Regions from separate parts of the Amycolatopsis sp. NPDC051106 genome, predicted to be linked through region 1. Evidence: riboswitches for the same ligand, from Rfam matches in the RefSeq annotation. Region 1 holds a riboswitch; the other holds the start of a gene.
The links. A riboswitch is a leader RNA that binds a small molecule or an ion and turns the genes downstream of it on or off. The one in region 1 is predicted to bind S-adenosylhomocysteine.
Positions count from the first base shown of each region.

Region 2: it holds a riboswitch for S-adenosylhomocysteine, as region 1 does, so the genes downstream of both, ahcY (adenosylhomocysteinase) here and metH (methionine synthase) in region 1, are expected to answer to the same signal.

Region 1 covers NZ_JBFBBQ010000047.1:47,681-56,091, reverse strand. Annotated here, with positions in the region: gene metH (methionine synthase) at 1-3,180, opposite strand, end outside; S-adenosyl-L-homocysteine riboswitch at 3,195-3,273, opposite strand; gene AB0M83_RS30050 (TIGR03619 family F420-dependent LLM class oxidoreductase) at 3,428-4,288, shown strand; gene AB0M83_RS30045 (hypothetical protein) at 4,308-4,649, opposite strand; partial or broken gene AB0M83_RS30040 (sterol carrier protein domain-containing protein) at 4,755-5,339, opposite strand; gene AB0M83_RS30035 (GNAT family N-acetyltransferase) at 5,388-5,963, opposite strand; gene AB0M83_RS30030 (sugar porter family MFS transporter) at 6,094-7,479, opposite strand; gene AB0M83_RS30025 (cellulose binding domain-containing protein) at 7,844-8,411, shown strand, end outside.
Region 2 covers NZ_JBFBBQ010000090.1:19,094-27,504, reverse strand. Annotated here, with positions in the region: gene AB0M83_RS39875 (styrene monooxygenase/indole monooxygenase family protein) at 1-1,154, shown strand, start outside; gene AB0M83_RS39870 (Ku protein) at 1,241-2,119, shown strand; gene AB0M83_RS39865 (hypothetical protein) at 2,357-2,512, opposite strand; gene ahcY (adenosylhomocysteinase) at 2,633-4,093, opposite strand; S-adenosyl-L-homocysteine riboswitch at 4,179-4,255, opposite strand; gene AB0M83_RS39855 (GNAT family N-acetyltransferase) at 4,287-4,769, opposite strand; gene AB0M83_RS39850 (hypothetical protein) at 4,766-5,467, opposite strand; gene AB0M83_RS39845 (diiron oxygenase) at 5,524-6,414, opposite strand; gene AB0M83_RS39840 (TetR/AcrR family transcriptional regulator) at 6,500-7,159, shown strand; gene AB0M83_RS39835 (DNA polymerase IV) at 7,156-8,181, opposite strand; gene AB0M83_RS39830 (DUF3040 domain-containing protein) at 8,204-8,411, opposite strand, start outside.

The DNA.
Region 1 (8,411 bases):
CTTCGCGGCGAGCTCGTCGGCGCCGTGGATGGCGACGGCGAAGCCGCCGAGGTGGTCGCCCGCCGGCGCGATGTAGTCGGCCAGGCAGCGGTTCGCCCGGCCCGCCGGCTTCGACGTCTGCTGGCGCAGCATCGGGAACCCGACGTGCGAGAACTCGCCGTCGAGCAGGATGTCGTCGCCTTCGGAGTGCGCCGGCCAGTACGCGTACGCGCCCTTCGCGGTGAAGCTGCCGTTCGCGATGATCTCGTCGAGCAGCGTGTTCGCGTCGTCGAACAGCTCACGGGCGACCGGCTGCTCCAGGATGGCCGGGTACTTGCCCTTGAGCTCCCAGGCGAGGAACAGGAACTGCCAGTCCACCATCTCGCGCAGCTCGGTGATGCTCGGCTCGACGACGCGGCGGCCGGTGAACTCCGGGGTCGGCAGCTCGTCGAACGGCACCTTCTCCGGGTTCGCCCGCGCCTGCTCGAGGGTGAGCATCGGCCGGCGCTGCTTGTTCGCGTGCTGCTCGCGCAGCACCTCCTGGTCGGCGCGGTTCTTCTCCGACAGCGCGATCGACCGGTCCGGGTCCAGCAGGTCGGACACCACGCCGACCACCCGCGACGCGTCGAGGACGTGCACCGTCGCGTTGTCGTAGGCGGGCGCGATCTTCACCGCGGTGTGCTGGCGGGACGTCGTGGCGCCGCCGATCAGCAGCGGCATCTTCAGGCCCCGGCGCTGCATCTCGGTGGCGACGTTGACCATCTCGTCGAGCGACGGCGTGATCAGCCCGGACAGCCCGACCGCGTCGGCGCCCTCGGTGACCGCGGTGTCGAGGATCTTCGCCGCCGGCACCATCACGCCGAGGTCGATCACCTCGTAGTTGTTGCAGCCCAGCACCACGCCGACGATGTTCTTGCCGATGTCGTGGACGTCGCCCTTGACCGTGGCGAGCACGACCTTGCCCTGGCCGTTCGACACCGCGGCCCGGCCCGCCAGCCGGGCCTCCTCCTTCTCGGCCTCCATGAACGGCTCGAGGTAGGCCACGGACCGCTTCATCACGCGGGCGCTCTTGACCACCTGCGGCAGGAACATCTTGCCGGCGCCGAACAGGTCGCCGACGATCTTCATGCCGTCCATCAGCGGGCCTTCGATCACCTCGAGGGGCCGGGCCTTGAGCAGGCGCGCCTCTTCGGTGTCGGCTTCGATGTAGTCGACGATGCCGTGCACGAGCGCGTGCGACAGCCGCTCCTCGACCGTGCCTTCGCGCCACGAGAGGTCCACGACGCGCTTGGTGCCGCTGCCCTTGACGTTCTCGGCGAAGCTCACCAGCCGGTCGGTGGCGTCCTCGCGGCGGTCGAAGAGCACGTCCTCGACCAGTTCGAGCAGGTCCTTGGGGATGTCCTCGTAGACGGCCAGCTGGCCGGCGTTGACGATGCCCATGTCCAGCCCGGCCTGCACGGCGTAGAACAGGAACGCCGAGTGCATGGCCTCGCGCACGACGTCGTTGCCGCGGAAGGAGAACGAGAGGTTCGAGATGCCGCCGCTGGTCCGGGCGCCGGGACAGCGCTCCTTGATCCGGGGCAGCGCTTCGATGAACGCCTTCGCGTACCCGTTGTGCTCGGAGATGCCGGTGGCGACGGCCAGGACGTTCGGGTCGAAGATGATGTCCTCGCCCGCGAACCCGGCCTTCTGCGTCAGCAGGTCGTACGCGCGGCCGCAGATCGCCACCTTGCGGTCGGCGGTGTCGGCCTGGCCCTGCTCGTCGAAGGCCATCACGACGACGCCGGCACCGTAGTCGCGGATGGTGCGGGCCTGGGCGAGGAACGGCTCCTCGCCCTCCTTGAGGCTGATCGAGTTGACCACGCCCTTGCCCTGCAGGCAGCGCAGGCCGGCTTCGAGCACGCTCCACTTGGAGCTGTCGACCATCACCGGGATGCGGGCCACCTCGGGCTCGGTGGCGATGAGGTTGAGGAACGTCGTCATCGCCTGCTCGGACTCGAGCAGGTCGGCGTCCATGTTGACGTCGAGCAGGTTGGCCCCGCCGCGGACCTGCTCCAGCGCGACGTCGACGGCGCCCTGGTGGTCGCCGGACTCGATGAGCCGCCGGAACCGCTTGGACCCGGTGACGTTGGTGCGCTCGCCGATCATCACGAACCCGGTGTCGGCGCCGATGCCGAACGGCTCGAGCCCGCTGAACCGGGTGCGGACCGGCGGCGCGGGCACCTCGCGGGGCGTGACGCCCTTCGCGGCGGCGGCGATCTTCGCGATGTGCGCCGGGGTCGTGCCGCAGCAGCCGCCGACCAGGTTGACCAGGCCTTCACGGGCGAACCCGCCGATCAGCCCGGCGGTCTCCTCCGGCGTCTGGTCGTAGCCGCCGAAAGCGTTGGGCAGGCCGGCGTTCGGGTGGCAGGCGACGTAGGTGCCGGCGATCCGCGAGAGCTCCTCGACGTGCGGGCGCATCTCCTCGGCCCCGAGCGAGCAGTTGACCCCGACGACCAGCGGCTCGGCGTGCTCGATCGAGCTCCAGAACGCCTCGACGGTCTGGCCCGAGAGCGTCCGGCCGCTCAGGTCGACGATGGTGACCGAGATCCACAGCGGCAGGTGCGGCGCGACTTCGCGGGCCGCGGCGATGGCCGCCTTGCAGTTGAGCGTGTCGAAGATCGTCTCGATCATCAGCAGGTCGACGCCGCCTTCGGCGAGTCCGGCGATCTGCTCCGCGTACGCGGCCTTGACCTGCTCGAACGTCACCGCGCGGTACGCCGGGTCGTCCACCTTGGGCGAGAGGCTGAGCGTGACGTTCAGCGGGCCGATCGACCCGGCGACGAACTTGCCGCCCAGCTCGTCCGCGGCCTGGCGGGCCAGCTGCGCGCCGCGGACGTTCATCTCGTGGACGTGGGATTGCAGCCCGTAGTCGGCCTGGCCGATGCTGGTGGCGGTGAAGGTGTTCGTCGTGGTGATGTCCGCGCCGGCCGCGAGGTACTGGCGGTGCACGTCGAGGATGACGTCCGGGCGGGTGAGGTTCAGCAGGTCGGGGTCGCCGGTGACGTCGTGGGTGTGCTCGCCGAAGCGGTCGCCGCGGTAGTCGGCCGGGGTCAGCCCGGCGCCCTGCAGCATGGTGCCCCACGCGCCGTCGAGCACCGCCACCCGCTGCCCGAGCAGCTCGCGCAAGCGCCTGGTGGTGTCGGACTCGCTGGGGTTCATCGGCAGCCTCCCTCATCCGGGAGGCGCCCTTGGTTCGGTGGATCCGGCCGAGCGTGGCGGACCCCGTGGTCCGTTGCAGCGCCTCTCGACCTGTGGTCAAGGGTACTGGAAACCGGACGGCTCACACCATCCCGCCCCACCCGGTTCTCCCACCTGTTGGGACAGTGGACGTCCACAGTGGACTGAATACACGGAGTAACCAGGCATCGGTCTTGAAAACTGAAACACGTTCTAATACGCTCCCCGCGTGGACTACGGAATCGTGCTGTTCACCAGCGACCGAGGCATCACCCCGGCTTCCGCGGCGCGTGCCGCGGAAGCCGCGGGGTTCGCCACCTTCTACGTGCCGGAGCACACCCACATCCCGGTCAAGCGCGAGTCGCCGCACCCGCGCACGGGCGACGCGTCCCTGCCCGACGACCGCTACAGCCGCACCCTCGACCCGTGGGTGGCGCTGGCGACGGCGGCCGCGGTGACGTCGCGGATCCGGCTGTCCACGGCGGTGGCGCTCCCGGTGGAGAGCGACCCGATCACGCTCGCCAAGACGATCGCGAGCCTGGACCACCTCTCCGGCGGCCGCGTGACGCTCGGCGCGGGTTTCGGCTGGAACGTCGACGAGCTGACCGACCACGGCGTCCCGGGCAACCGCCGCCGCACGGCGCTGCGCGAGTACCTCGAAGCGATGAATGCACTGTGGACGTCCGAAGAAGCTTCCTACGACGGCGAGTTCGTCTCGTTCGGCCCGAGCTGGGCGTGGCCGAAGCCGGCCCAGGCCCACATCCCGGTCCTGCTCGGCGCGGGCCCGACGGAGAAGACGTTCCGCTGGATCGCCCGCCACGCGGACGGCTGGATCACGACCCCGGCGGACTCCGACCTCGACGGGCACGTGGCGCTGCTGAAGGAGACCTGGCTCGCCGAGGGCCGTTCAGGCGCGCCGCGGATCTGCGCACTCGGCGAACGGCCCGACCGGGACCGGTTGGCCCACCTGGATTCCCTCGGCGTGACCGAGACGATCTTCGGGTTGCCGGACCGGTCCCCGGAGGAGGTCGAGGCCTGGATCGGCCGGCTGGCCGGGAAGCTCGGGCTGGTCGCCGCCACCGCCCGCTGACGCTGCCCCGGAGCGACCTTCAGAACCAGTGCAGGCAGTGCGGCTCCCGCTCGGCGCGGAACAGCGCGTCGGCAAGCGATGCCGCGCCCGGGTGGTGCGCCCGGACGTGCCCCGCCCGCACCAGCGTGCTCGGGGCGGTGCCGCCGAACCTCCACTCACCCGCAAGCGTGCGGTCACCCTGCCGGACCGGTTGCCAGAGCAGGCCGAGGCTCGGACCGGTGGTCACCCCCGCCTTCCGAACGGGTCGGAACCAGTGCAGGCAGTGCGGCTCCCGCTCGGCGCGGAACAGCGCGTCGGCAAGCGATGCCGCGCCCGGGTGGTGCGCCCGGACCAGCGTGCTCGGGGCCGGTGCCGCGCGCAACGCGACGCACCTCCACTCGCCCGCAGGCGTGCGGTCACCCTGCCGGACCGGTCGCCGGAGCAGGCCGAGGCTCGGACCGGTGGTCACCCCCGCCTCGCGAACGGGTCAGAACCAGTGCAGGCAGTGCGGCTCCCGCTCCGCGCGGAACAGCACGTCGGCAAGCGATGCCGCGCCCGGGTGGTGCGCCCGGACGTGCCCCGCCCGGACCAGCGTGCTCGGGGTGGTTCCCCCCAGGTACAGCGACCCCAGGTCGCTCACGTCCAGGGACAGGTCGGGGTCGCGGTCCGTCGGGCCGCACTCGGCCTTGCCGTCGCGGATCGTCAGCAGGTAGCGGCCTCGCTCGCCGGCGAACGGGTCGGCGACCTCGAGGACCAGCTCGCCGTCGGTCGTCCAGCCGCGTGCGGTCAGCGCTCGCGGGATGTCCAGGATCCGCACCCAGAGCCAGTCCGTTTCGTCGCTCACCTGCGCCGCGCGGACGTCTTCGAGCTGCCAGCGCAGGGGGTGCCCCGGCGGGCACTGCCGGAACACGACCTCGGTGGCCAGGTCGTGGTCGAGCAGGAACCGGGCCAGGGCGGTGGCGACCGCGTCGTCGGCCGCGATCGTCTCGTCGACCGTCATCGCGCCCGCCCCTTCGAGCACGTAGGTCGCGTACCCGTCCGGGACGCCGGCGGCGTCGCGGTGGACGGCGACGTAGCGCCGCGCCGGGGCGACCGGCGGCCGGCCCGCGCCGCGGGCCCATCAGTGGTGCGGCCGGGACAGCGCACCCGGGCGGGTCCGGCGGTAGCGGTCGTAGACGTCTTCCAGGATGTCGGCGCAGTCGGCGCGCCGCAGCACCTCGATCGAACCGGGCACCGGACCGGCCGTCGCCCTCGGGGCGGCGAAAGCAGCTTGATGGCGCGGCACCGTCAGCCGGTGCGTGGTGGTCGCCGGGCCGTAGCCGAACCTGCGGTAGATCACCGCCTCGCTGGCCAGCAGCACGGAGAGGAACTCCCCGCGCGCCCGGGCGTCGGCGAAGTGCTGCCGCACCATCGCGGTGAGCGCGCCCTGGCGCCGGTGCGAGGGCAGGACACCGACGGCCGTCACGCCGGGGACCGGGACGACGGTTTCGCCGGGGAGGGTCAGCTCGAACGAGTACGCCGCGGCGGTGCCGACGGGGCGGCCCTCCGCCGTCACGGCGAACAGGGCGCGGTCCATTTCCAGGGCCGACCAGACCCGTTCCGCTTCGCCCGGAGGCTCCGGGAAGCGTCCGAACGCGGCGAAGAGCGTGTCGACGAAGACCTCGCGGTCCTGCTCGGTCGTGGGACGGATCTCCATCGGCGGTGCTGCTCCCCTGGCTCGTGGTCCGGTCACAGTGCAGCGCCGGACGCGGCGGGGCAAGCGATTTACGCGAAAGTGCGGCGGGGCCCGGACGCATCCGGGCCCCGCCGCCGAGACCCCCCCGGGGTCAGCTCTTGGCCGCGACCCCCTGCCGCGCCCGGAGGTCGAGCTCGATCTGTTCCAGCGAGCGCCCCTTGGTCTCCGGCACGAGCCACTTCGTCAGCACGAAGAGCACCACGTTGATGCCGGCGAACAGGAACATCGAACCGCCGATGCCGAGCGAACCCACGGCGGAGATGAGCGGGAACACCGCGCTCACGATGCCCGTCGCCGCCCAGAGGATGACACTGCTGACGCCCATGCCGGCCGCGCGGTACTTCAGCGGGAACACCTCGGCCATCATCACCCAGACGACCGCGCCCCAGCCGAGTTCGTAGCCGACCAGGTACAGCACCATCATCACCAGCATCAGGATGCCGCGCGTGCCGGTGTCGTGGACGTTCAGCACGACGAGCCCGGCGGCCACCAGCGTGATCACCATGATCACGTTGCCGATGAGCAGCAGGGGCTTGCGGCCCCAGCGGTCGACGACGAACACGACCCACGCGGTGAACAGGAACTTCGTGACACCCAGCAGCACGCCGGACAGCAGCGCGGCCTGCGTGGCGAAGCCGAGGCCGATCAGCATCGTCGGGAAGTAGGCGTTGATCGCGTTGACCCCGCTGAACTGCTGGCCGACCGCGAGCAGGATGGCGACGATCATCATCGGCCGCACGAAGCCGGAGAACAGGTCGCGGAAACGCGGCTTGCCCTCGGTGTCCATCTGGATGACCTCGCGGATGGTCGCGATCTCCTCGTCGAGGTTCACGGTGTTGCCGTGCGCGCTCTCCAGGACCCGCCGGGCTTCCGCTTCCCGGCCGTTCTTGAGCAGCCAGCGCGGCGTCTCCGGCAGGAACGCCAGCCCGGCGAGCAGGATCACGGCGGGCACGATCGCGCCGGCGAACATCCAGCGCCACGCGGAGATCGGGCCGAGCCAGTAGCTGACCAGGAACGCGATCAGGATGCCGAGCACGATGAAGATCTGGTTCAGCGCGCCCATCGCGCCCCGCAACCGGGCGGGAGCCAATTCGGACAAATACGTCGGCACGGTCGACGACGAAACGCCGATGCCGAGGCCGATCACCAGCCGCGAAATCACGAGCAGCGCGAACGTCGGCGAGAAGCTCGCCGCCAGCGTCCCCACGATGACGATCGCCGCGGCGACCATGATGGTGCGCCGCCTGCCGAGCGCTTCGTTGATGCGACTGGAAAGCAGCGCGCCCACGATGGCGCCGACCGACAGGCTGGCGGTGATCACGCCCTTGTCCCAGGCGGTCAGCGACCAGGCTTTCCCGATGAACGGGAGCACCCCGGAGATCACCCCGAGGTCGTAGCCGAACAAAATGCCGCCGAGCGCGCCGAAGAAGTACAAGGTGGTTCGGCCGATATGCCGCGCCGGGGCTGTCTGCGTCATTGCCGGGTCGCCTCTTTCGTAGGTCCAGTCCAGCCAGCGGGCACCACACTCACACGCCGGAAAAAGCCGGGCAAGACAGTCGTTGATAACGATTCAGAAACGTGATCGCCGTTCACATATGTGACACCCGACGGCGCACAACGTTGCTCCATCCACCACACCCTCCTTTCCGGTCGCTCATCGGTACACAATGGACACGCCGGGAACCGGCCGCCGGTTCATTCGATCCACTGTGGACACAGTCGGGCAAGCGAAATCGTCGAAGCCGTTTTCCCTGGTCCAGACCCCGACCGAGGGCCTTTACAACGCTCCGAGCGCCGGTCTACCTTCCCCTGGAAGCGCTCCCAGAATCCTGGAGGCAGACGTGCGCAGCTCATCACCCCGTTCCCTCAGACGACTGCTGGCGGGCACGCTCGCCTTCGTCGTGCCGGCCGCCGTCGCGGTCATCGTCGCCGGCGCGCCGGCGTCCCCCGCCGCCGTCGCGGCCACCACGTGGCGCAACGCGGAGATCGGCGGTGGCGGGTTCGTCCCCGGCATCGTCTTCAACCAGGCCGAACCCGGCCTCGCCTACGCCCGCACCGACATCGGCGGCGCGTACCGCTGGAACGCCGCCACCGGGCGCTGGATCCCGCTGCTGGACTCGGTCGGCTGGGCCGACTGGGGCCACAACGGCGTCGTCAGCCTGGCCACGGACCCGGTGGACCCGAACCGGGTCTACGTCGCGGCCGGGATGTACACCAACAGCTGGGACCCGAACAACGGCGCGGTCCTGCGCTCGGCCGACCGCGGCGCCACCTGGCAAGCGGCGGCGCTGCCGTTCAAGCTCGGCGGCAACATGCCCGGGCGCGGCATGGGCGAGCGGCTCGCGATCGACCCGAACCGCGACAGCGTCCTCTACCTCGGCGCCCCGAGCGGCAACGGGCTCTGGCGCA
Region 2 (8,411 bases), on a different contig from region 1:
ACGACGTCACGGTGATGTCCGCGCGGACGCCGGAGGAGATCCGGAGCGGGCGCGTGATGTCGACGCAGTGCATGTTCCACGACGCGCTGCAGCACGAGCGGGACCTCGGCATCAACCAGTGGGAAGCCGACACGGTGAACGTCGAAGGCCTCGGCGTGTCCGTGGCCGCGCCGGACGGCGGGCGCGCGCTCGACTGGTTCGCCGAGCTGGACCACATCGCGCAGTCGGTCGACCAGCGGGTGAAGATGGCCGGCTGGCTCGAGCTGTTCGAAGACCGCGGCGGCAAGCTCGTCATCCACGGCGTGATGACGTCCGAACTGGACGCCCTGGCGAAGCTGTACGACCTGGTGATCATCTCGGCCGGGAAGGGCGAGCTGGTCCAGCTGTTCGACCGCGTGCCCGAGCGGTCGCCGTACACGAAGCCGATGCGCGCGCTGTCGCTGGCCTACGCCCACGGCGTGCGCCCGCGGCCGGAGCACCCGGACAAGATGGCGGTGCGGTTCAACATCGTCCCCGGGGTCGGCGAGCTGTTCATGATCCCCGCGTACACGCTGAGCGGGAACTGCGACATCCTCTTCTTCGAAGGCGTGCCCGGCGGGCCGCTGGACTGCTTCGCCGACCGGCCGGGCCCGGCCGAGCACTTCGCGCGGATCCTGGACCTGATGAAGCGGTTCGTGCCGTGGGAGTACGAGCGCAGCCGCGACGCCGAGCTCACCGACGCGAAGGCCACCCTGGCCGGGGGCTACACGCCGGTGGTCCGCAACCCGGTCGGCACCCTGCCCGGCGGGGCGACCGTGCTGGGCATGGCCGACGTCGTCGTGGCGAACGACCCGATCACCGGCCAGGGCTCGAACAACGCGAGCCACTGCGCGGCGACCTATCTGGACGCGATCGTCGAGCGCGGCGACCGCCCGTTCGACGCGGAGTGGATGGACGCCACGTTCGAGCGCTACTGGGAGTACGCCCGCCACGTCACCGAATGGACGAACGCGCTGCTCCTCCCGCCGCCCCCGCACGTGCTCCAGATCCTCGGGGTCGCCGGCCAGAACCCCGCGGTCGCGCGGCGGTTCGCGAACGGTTTCACCGATCCCACCGACTTCCAGAACTGGTTCATGGACCCCGCACTTTGGGAGAAATACCTGGCAGAGGTCTAGATCGTCGCCTCACCGGGCTGTCGCCGCCGCGCATTTCGGGCTACCTTTGTCACGTAGCGTGAGTGCGAGGGCGAAAGGTGTGTGGCATGCGGGCGATGTGGAAGGGCTCGGTCTCGTTCGGGCTGGTGTCCATTCCGATCCAGCTGTACGCGGCCACGGAGAACAAGAACGTCTCGCTCCGGCAGGTGCACGAAGCCGACGGCGGCCGCATCCAGTACAAGCGGTTCTGCACGATCGACGGCGCCGAAGTGCCCTACGCCGAGATCGCCAAGGGCTACGAGCTGCCCGACGGCGAGATGGTCGTGATCACCGACACCGAGATGGCCGACCTGCCGCTGCCCACGCAGCGCACGATCGACGTCCTGGAGTTCGTGCCGATCGAGTCGATCGACCCGATCCAGTACGACCGGACGTACTACCTGGAGCCGCAGAAGAACGCGGTGAAGCCGTACATCGTGCTGCGGGACGCGCTGCACAAGTCGAGCCAGGTGGCCGTCGCGAAGGTCGCGGTGCGGCAGCGGGAGAGCATGGCGGTGCTGCGGGTGCACGCCGACGTGCTGGTGATGACGACGATCCTGTGGCCGGACGAGGTCCGCGAGCCCGACTTCCCGTTCCTGCGCGACGACCCGCCGCAGATCCGGCCGCAGGAGCTGACCATGGCCGGGTCCCTGATCGACTCCCTGGCCGAGCCGGTGTTCGAACCGGAGAAGTACCACGACCACTACCGCGAGGCCCTCGAGGAGATGATCGAGGCCAAGGTGGCGGGGGAGGAGACGACCAAGCCGGCGGCGGTCACCGCCAAGGCCGACGTGGTCGACCTGATGGCGGCGCTGCAGGCCAGTGTGGACGCGGCGAAGAAGTCCCGGGGGGCGAAGTCCACTTCGGAGGAGTCCGATGAGGACGAGGCCCCGGCTCCGGCGAAGAAGAAGCCGGCCGCCCGCAAGCGGGCCCCGAAGTCCGCTTGAGCCCGTCGCACGCGGTGAACGAGTCGTTCCTCGCGTGAGGAACCGGTCAAGCGCGTAACACGATCGTGTATGCAGCTGTGTACACGGGCTTGGCGATGTGCTAACACTAACGGGGTCCTTCGGCTCTCCCTCCCCCTCGGAGCCGGAGGACCCTTTACTCGGTGCCGAACGGCCGAACGGCCTGGCACGGCGAGCATTGCTGCTGACGCCGTGCCAGGCCGTTCGCGAGTCCGTGGATCAGTACCAGTGCGCACGCCCACCGATCCGGCGGCCGGTGCCGCCCAGGATGGCCAGTGCCACGCCGGCCACCGCGAGAATGATGCCGATGGTGTAAAGCACCGGGATACCCACGATGAACCCGATGATCAGAAGAATTACACCGAGAACGATCACTTTGACACACACTCCTTCGCATGGGACCCGTCCGCCGTACCGGCCGGGCGGATGCGCTGTCACGGGGAGAATGGCCAGTTTCCCGATAAACCAAACTGCGTCAAATGGAGCAATCTGGGTTCAGTACCGGTAGTGGTCGAGCTTGTACGGGCCCTCGACGTCGACGCCGATGTACTCGGCCTGCGCCTTCGACAGCTTGGTGAGTTTCACACCGAGGGCGTCCAGGTGCAGCCGGGCCACCTTCTCGTCGAGGTGCTTCGGCAGCCGGTGGACGTCGGTGGCGTACTCGCCGGGCTTGGTGAACAGCTCGATCTGCGCGATGGCCTGGTTGGTGAACGAATTCGACATCACGAACGACGGGTGGCCGGTCGCGTTGCCGAGGTTCATCAGGCGGCCTTCGGAGAGCACGATGATCGCGTGGCCGTCCGGGAACGTCCACTCGTGCACCTGCGGCTTGATCTCGTTCTTGACGATCCCCGGCAGCTTCGCCAGCCCGGCCATGTCGATCTCGTTGTCGAAGTGCCCGACGTTCGCGACGATCGCGTTGTGCTTCATCCGGCTCATCTGGTCCGCCGAGATGATGCCGAAGTTGCCCGTGGTCGTGATGAAGATGTCGGCCGTCGTGACGACGTCGTCCAGCTCCACCACGTCGAGCCCGTCCATCGCCGCCTGCAGCGCGCAGATCGGGTCGATCTCGGTGACCGAGACCCGGGCACCCTGGCCGCGCAGCGCCTCGACCGCGCCCTTGCCGACGTCGCCGTAGCCGCAGACGACGACGCGCTTGCCGCCGATCATCACGTCGGTGGCCCGGTTCAGGCCGTCCACAAGGGAGTGCCGGATGCCGTACTTGTTGTCGAACTTGGACTTCGTCACGGAGTCGTTGACGTTCATCGCGGGGAAGAGCAGCTCGCCGTCCTTGGCGAGCTTGTAGAGCCGCTTGACGCCGTTGGTCGTCTCCTCGGTGACGCCGCGGATCTCCTTGGCCGTGCGGGTGAAGCGGTCGCCGTCGGCCGCGAGGCTCGCGCGCAGTGTGCCGAGGACGATCCGGTACTCCTCCGGGTCCTCTTCGGACGGTTGCGGCACCGCGCCCGCGGCTTCGAACTCGACTCCCTTGTGGACGAGCATGGTCGCGTCGCCGCCGTCGTCGAGGATCATGTTCGGCGTCCGGCCGTCGGAGAAGGCGAAGAGCTGGTCGGTGCACCACCAGTACTCTTCGAGCGTTTCGCCCTTCCACGCGAACACCGGCGTGCCCGCGGGGGCGTCGATGGTGCCCTGCGGGCCGACGACGACCGCCGCGGCGGCTTCGTCCTGGGTGGAGAAGATGTTGCAGGACACCCAGCGCACCTCGGCGCCGAGCGCGACGAGCGTCTCGATGAGCACGGCGGTCTGCACGGTCATGTGCAGCGACCCGGCGATGCGCGCGCCCTTCAGCGGCTGCGCGGCGGCGTACTCGCGGCGGATCGCCATGAGGCCGGGCATCTCGTGCTCGGCCAGCCTCAGCTGGGTGCGGCCGGCCTCGGCCAGGGACAGGTCGGCGACGGCGAAGTCGAGACCGTTGCGGCGGGTGAGTTTGTCGCTCATGGTTCGGTGTACTCCGGAGCTCGTTGACGGAACGCTCGGGAGGCGGCACGGAGAAATCCGTGATGACAAAGAAAAAGCACCTCCCTCGCGGGAGGCGCCCTTGGAGTCGTGGTCCGGGCCGAGCGTGGCGGAAGGAGTTCCGTCGCAGCGCCTCTCGGCCCGGGACCAGGATGGCAAAGCCGCCGGGAAGCTGTCAAGCGAGCGAACGGGCCATGAGGACGTCGTCGACGTCGGTGCCGTCGACGCGGAATTCGGCTCGCAGCACGCCTTCCACGACGAACCCGCAGGCTTCGTAGACCCGCCGGGCCGCGGTGTTGTGACCCAGCACGCGCAACGTCACCTTGCGCGCTCCGCGCCGGCGCGCTTCGGCCACGGCGGCGTCGACGAGCTGCCGGGCGATGCCGAGCCGGCGCCGGTCCGGGTCGACGGCGAGCCCGCCGATCACGCGCACGTGCCGGTGGGCGGGAATGCCGAACCCCTCGCCGAGGCGGACATAGCCGGCGACAGTGCCGTCGTGTTCGGCGACGAGGACGTCTTCGGGGCGGGTGCCGTCGTCGAAGAACGGCGTGCCGGGCGGCGGTGGGGGAGCGGGCGACACCATCGAGGTCCAGGTGCGCTCGTCGAGTTCGGCGAGCGCACCTTCGTCGTCGGCGCGGGCCACGCGGATGGTGCTCACCCGTCCAGTGTGGTCCACGCCTCGTCGACGACCCCGGCCAGCTCGCGCGCGTCGTGGTTGCCTTCGGTGCCCATGCTCCGCACCGCGACGGTCAGGCCGGGGCCGGTGCGCTGGCAGTTCAGCACGAACGAGCGGTCCGGGTCCGGGGTCGAGCCGGACGCGGCCGGGTCGTTGTGCACCAGGCACTGCACGGCGCCGACGCGCACCAGCTCGGTGCTCGGTGCGGCCACGCCGAGGGCCTGGACGTCTTCGTACGGCGCGAACAGCTCCGGCGAGGGCGCGCGCACGGCGACCAGCTGGAACGACCGCCGCAGCCGGTCGTCCTGGTACTGCTGCACCACCGCGCCCGCGCCGTCGTAGGCCGCCGAGACCCGGGAGGCCGTCTCGCGGTCGGTCTTGTCGATGCGGTCGATCGTCGCCTTGCCGCGCGCGGCGTCGAGCTTCGCGATCGCGTCCTGGGCCCGGCTGAGCCCGCCGAGGTTCGCCGGGGCGGTCAGGGTCTGCCCGCTGGGCCCGTCGAGCAGGCTCAGCGTCAGCCACGGCACGCCGACCAGGAAGGCGCCGACGAGCACGCCGAGGAGGCCGGCGACGACGGGCCGGGCGAGTGGCGGGCGCGGTACGGGCTGCCGTACCGGCGGCTGCGGGTGCTGCCCGGCCGCCGGCCCGACGGGGAATTCCTGCGAGTAGCCCTCGGTCACCCGGGAATCGTGGCGCAGTCCGGTCCCTCCCGGGAAGGGAATTTTGCCCGGCCCGGTCAGATGAGGTGCGCGCGTCGCCAAATGCCCTCGGACCGGCCGCCGATCAGCCCCGCGTCACGCAGGAAGGGCACGATCTTCTCGGCCATCCAGCGGCGTGTCTCGTGGAAGTGCGGGTTCGCGAGCGCCGCGGCCCGGCCTTCGCGCGGGTCGATCCCGACGCTGCGGTAGACCCGCGGGTCGACCATGCCGTCGATGACGCCGAACGCGACGAGCGCGGTCCGCAGCCGGTGCCGGTGCAGCGCCGCCTTCGACAGCTTCGGGGTCTCCCGCAGCACCTCCTCCTTGGCGAACCGGACGTGCCGGGCCTCCTCGACGACGTGGATGCGGTTGACCGAGCGGATCAGCGGCTGGATGCCGTCGTCGTCCATCATCGAGCGCTGCAGCCGGTCGGTGGTCTCCTCGGCGACCAGCACGCTGGCGAACATCGACGGCCCGGCGGCCGTCGCGCCGAACACCTTCGCGGCGCGGTGCACGACCTTCGGGACGCCGTAGCGCGGCACGCCGAGCCGGTCGGCGGTGCGGGCGAACATCACCGAGTGCCGCGTCTCGTCGCCGATCTCGGTCATGGCGTACTGCGCGTGCTCGGTGCGCGCGTCGAGGTCGAAGACGTACCGCGCGAGCAGCTGCATCAGGACGATCTCGAACCACAGGCCGACGCTCATGATGCTGGCGATCTCGTGCTTGGAGAGCTCGATCCGCTGCTCCGGCGTCAGCCGCGCCCAGAGGTCCGTGCCGTAGAGCGAGACGCGCTCCAGTGGCATGTACGCCTTGCCCTCGGCGAGCGGCGCGGTCCAGTCGATGTCGACGTACGGGTCGTAGGAGTTCTTCGCGGAGCTCTTGAGCAGGCGAGCCGCGGTCACGTCCCGGTCCTGGGCCTCGACGCCCATGGTGACCTCCGGAAGTAGGGGGTACATGCTGTACTAGCTACTTCGGAGCGTACACCGGCTCGCCGGGCTTGAGTAGGCTTCCCGGGTGACCAAGGTCGACGGACGGGCGGCGCGCTGGGCGGGCCAGCAGGAACGGCGGCGCGCGGAGTTCGTCGACGCGGCCTTGGAAGCGATCGCCGAGCACGGTCCGGACGTCTCGACCGAGCAGATCGCCGAACGCGCCGGCGTCGCCCGCACCCGCCTGTACAAGCACTTCGACGGCGCCGCCGACCTCCAGCGGGCGATCGCCGAACGGGCGGCCGAGCTGGTGACGGCCGAGCTCCAGCCGCTCTGGCACCCGTCGGGTTCGCCGACCGAGATGATCGCGGCGGCGATCTCCACCCACCTGCGCTGGCTGACCGAGCACGCCCAGCTGCACCGGTACCTCGTCCGCACGCTGCCGGGCACGCCGGAGGGCCGCACCGACGTCCGGGGCACGATCGCCCGCCACCTCAGCCGCCTGTTCACCGGCTACCTGACGGCGTTCGGCCTGGACCCGGCCCCGGCGGACACGATCGCGTTCGGCCTGGTCGGCTACGTCGAGTCGGCGACGACCCGCTGGCTCGACCACCCGGGCACGCTCACCCTCGACCAGCTGACCGCCCAGCTGAGCGGCACGATCTGGGCGATGCTCGACCACACGCTCCGGGCGGGCGGGGTGAACCTGGATCCGGACCGGCCGTTGCCGCTGCCGGAGGAGCTTTAGTCCTCTCGCAAGAACTCCGCCCGCACGCCCAGCAGCCGCACCGCGCGGGTCAGCTCGAACATCCCCAGCACCTCCTGCGCCGCGCGGTCGATCTCGGCGGCGTCCGACGTCGGTTCGGGCAGGGTGATGCTGTGCGTGTGGGTCAGGAACGGCACGAACCGCACCTTCACCGCGATCCGCGCCGCCGGGCGGCCTTCGTCGAGGACGTCCTGCCCGACGCGCTTGGCCAGCGCCGACACCTCCGCGGCCATCTCCGCCGGGTCCGTGAGGTCGCGCTGGAACGTCGTCTCGCGGCTGCGGGAGCGGGCCACGTACGGCGTCGCGCTCACCTCCGCGTCGCTGATCCCGCCGCCGAGCAGGCGCAGCCACGGCCCGGTCTTCGGGCCGAACCGCGCGGCCAGCGCCGCGACGTCCGCGCCGGCCAGGTCCAGAACCGTGTGGATGCCCAGCTCGGCGAGTTTCTTGGTGGTCTTGCCGCCGATGCCCCACAGCGCGTCGGTGGGACGCGCGGCCATCACGTCCCACCAGTTCTCCTGCGTCAGCCGGAAGATCCCGCCCGGCTTGCCGAAGCCGGTGGCGAGCTTGGCCCGCAGCTTGTTGTCGCCGATGCCGACGGCGCACGACAGCCCGGTCTCGCGCGCCACGGCCTCCTTGATCGAGGCCGCCAGCGCTTCCGGGTCATCCGTCTCGGCCCCGACGAACGCTTCGTCCCAGCCCAGCACCTCCACGACGACCGGGAGCTCGCGCACCGCGGCCATCACGTGCTCGGACACCTCGAGGTAGGCCGGCGGGTCGCTGGGCAGGAAGACGGCGTCCGGGCAGCGCTTGGCGGCGATCCGCAGCGGCATGCCGGACTGGACCCCGAACTCGCGGGCCTCGTAGGACGCGGTCGCGACGACGGCGCGTTCGGTGGGGTCGCCGTTGCCGCCCACGACCACGGGCTTCCCGCGCAGCTCCGGCCGGCGGGCGATCTCGACCGCGGCGATGAACTGGTCGAGGTCGACGTGCAGGACCCATTTCACGGGCCCAGTGTGCCTCAGAAGTTCAGAGGCGGTGGCGCGCCACGTGTGTCCAGACGGTGCCGGTGAGGGCGAGGATCCCGCAGAGGGTGACGCCGGGATCGGGCAGGACCAGCCCGAGGACCAGCAACGTCACCGCGACGACGTCGACGGCGATCAGCAGGGCGCTGCGGAGCGCGCGCGACCTCGGGCGCCGCCCGTCGCGCAGGGCGGTGGCGAGGTCGGGGTCACTG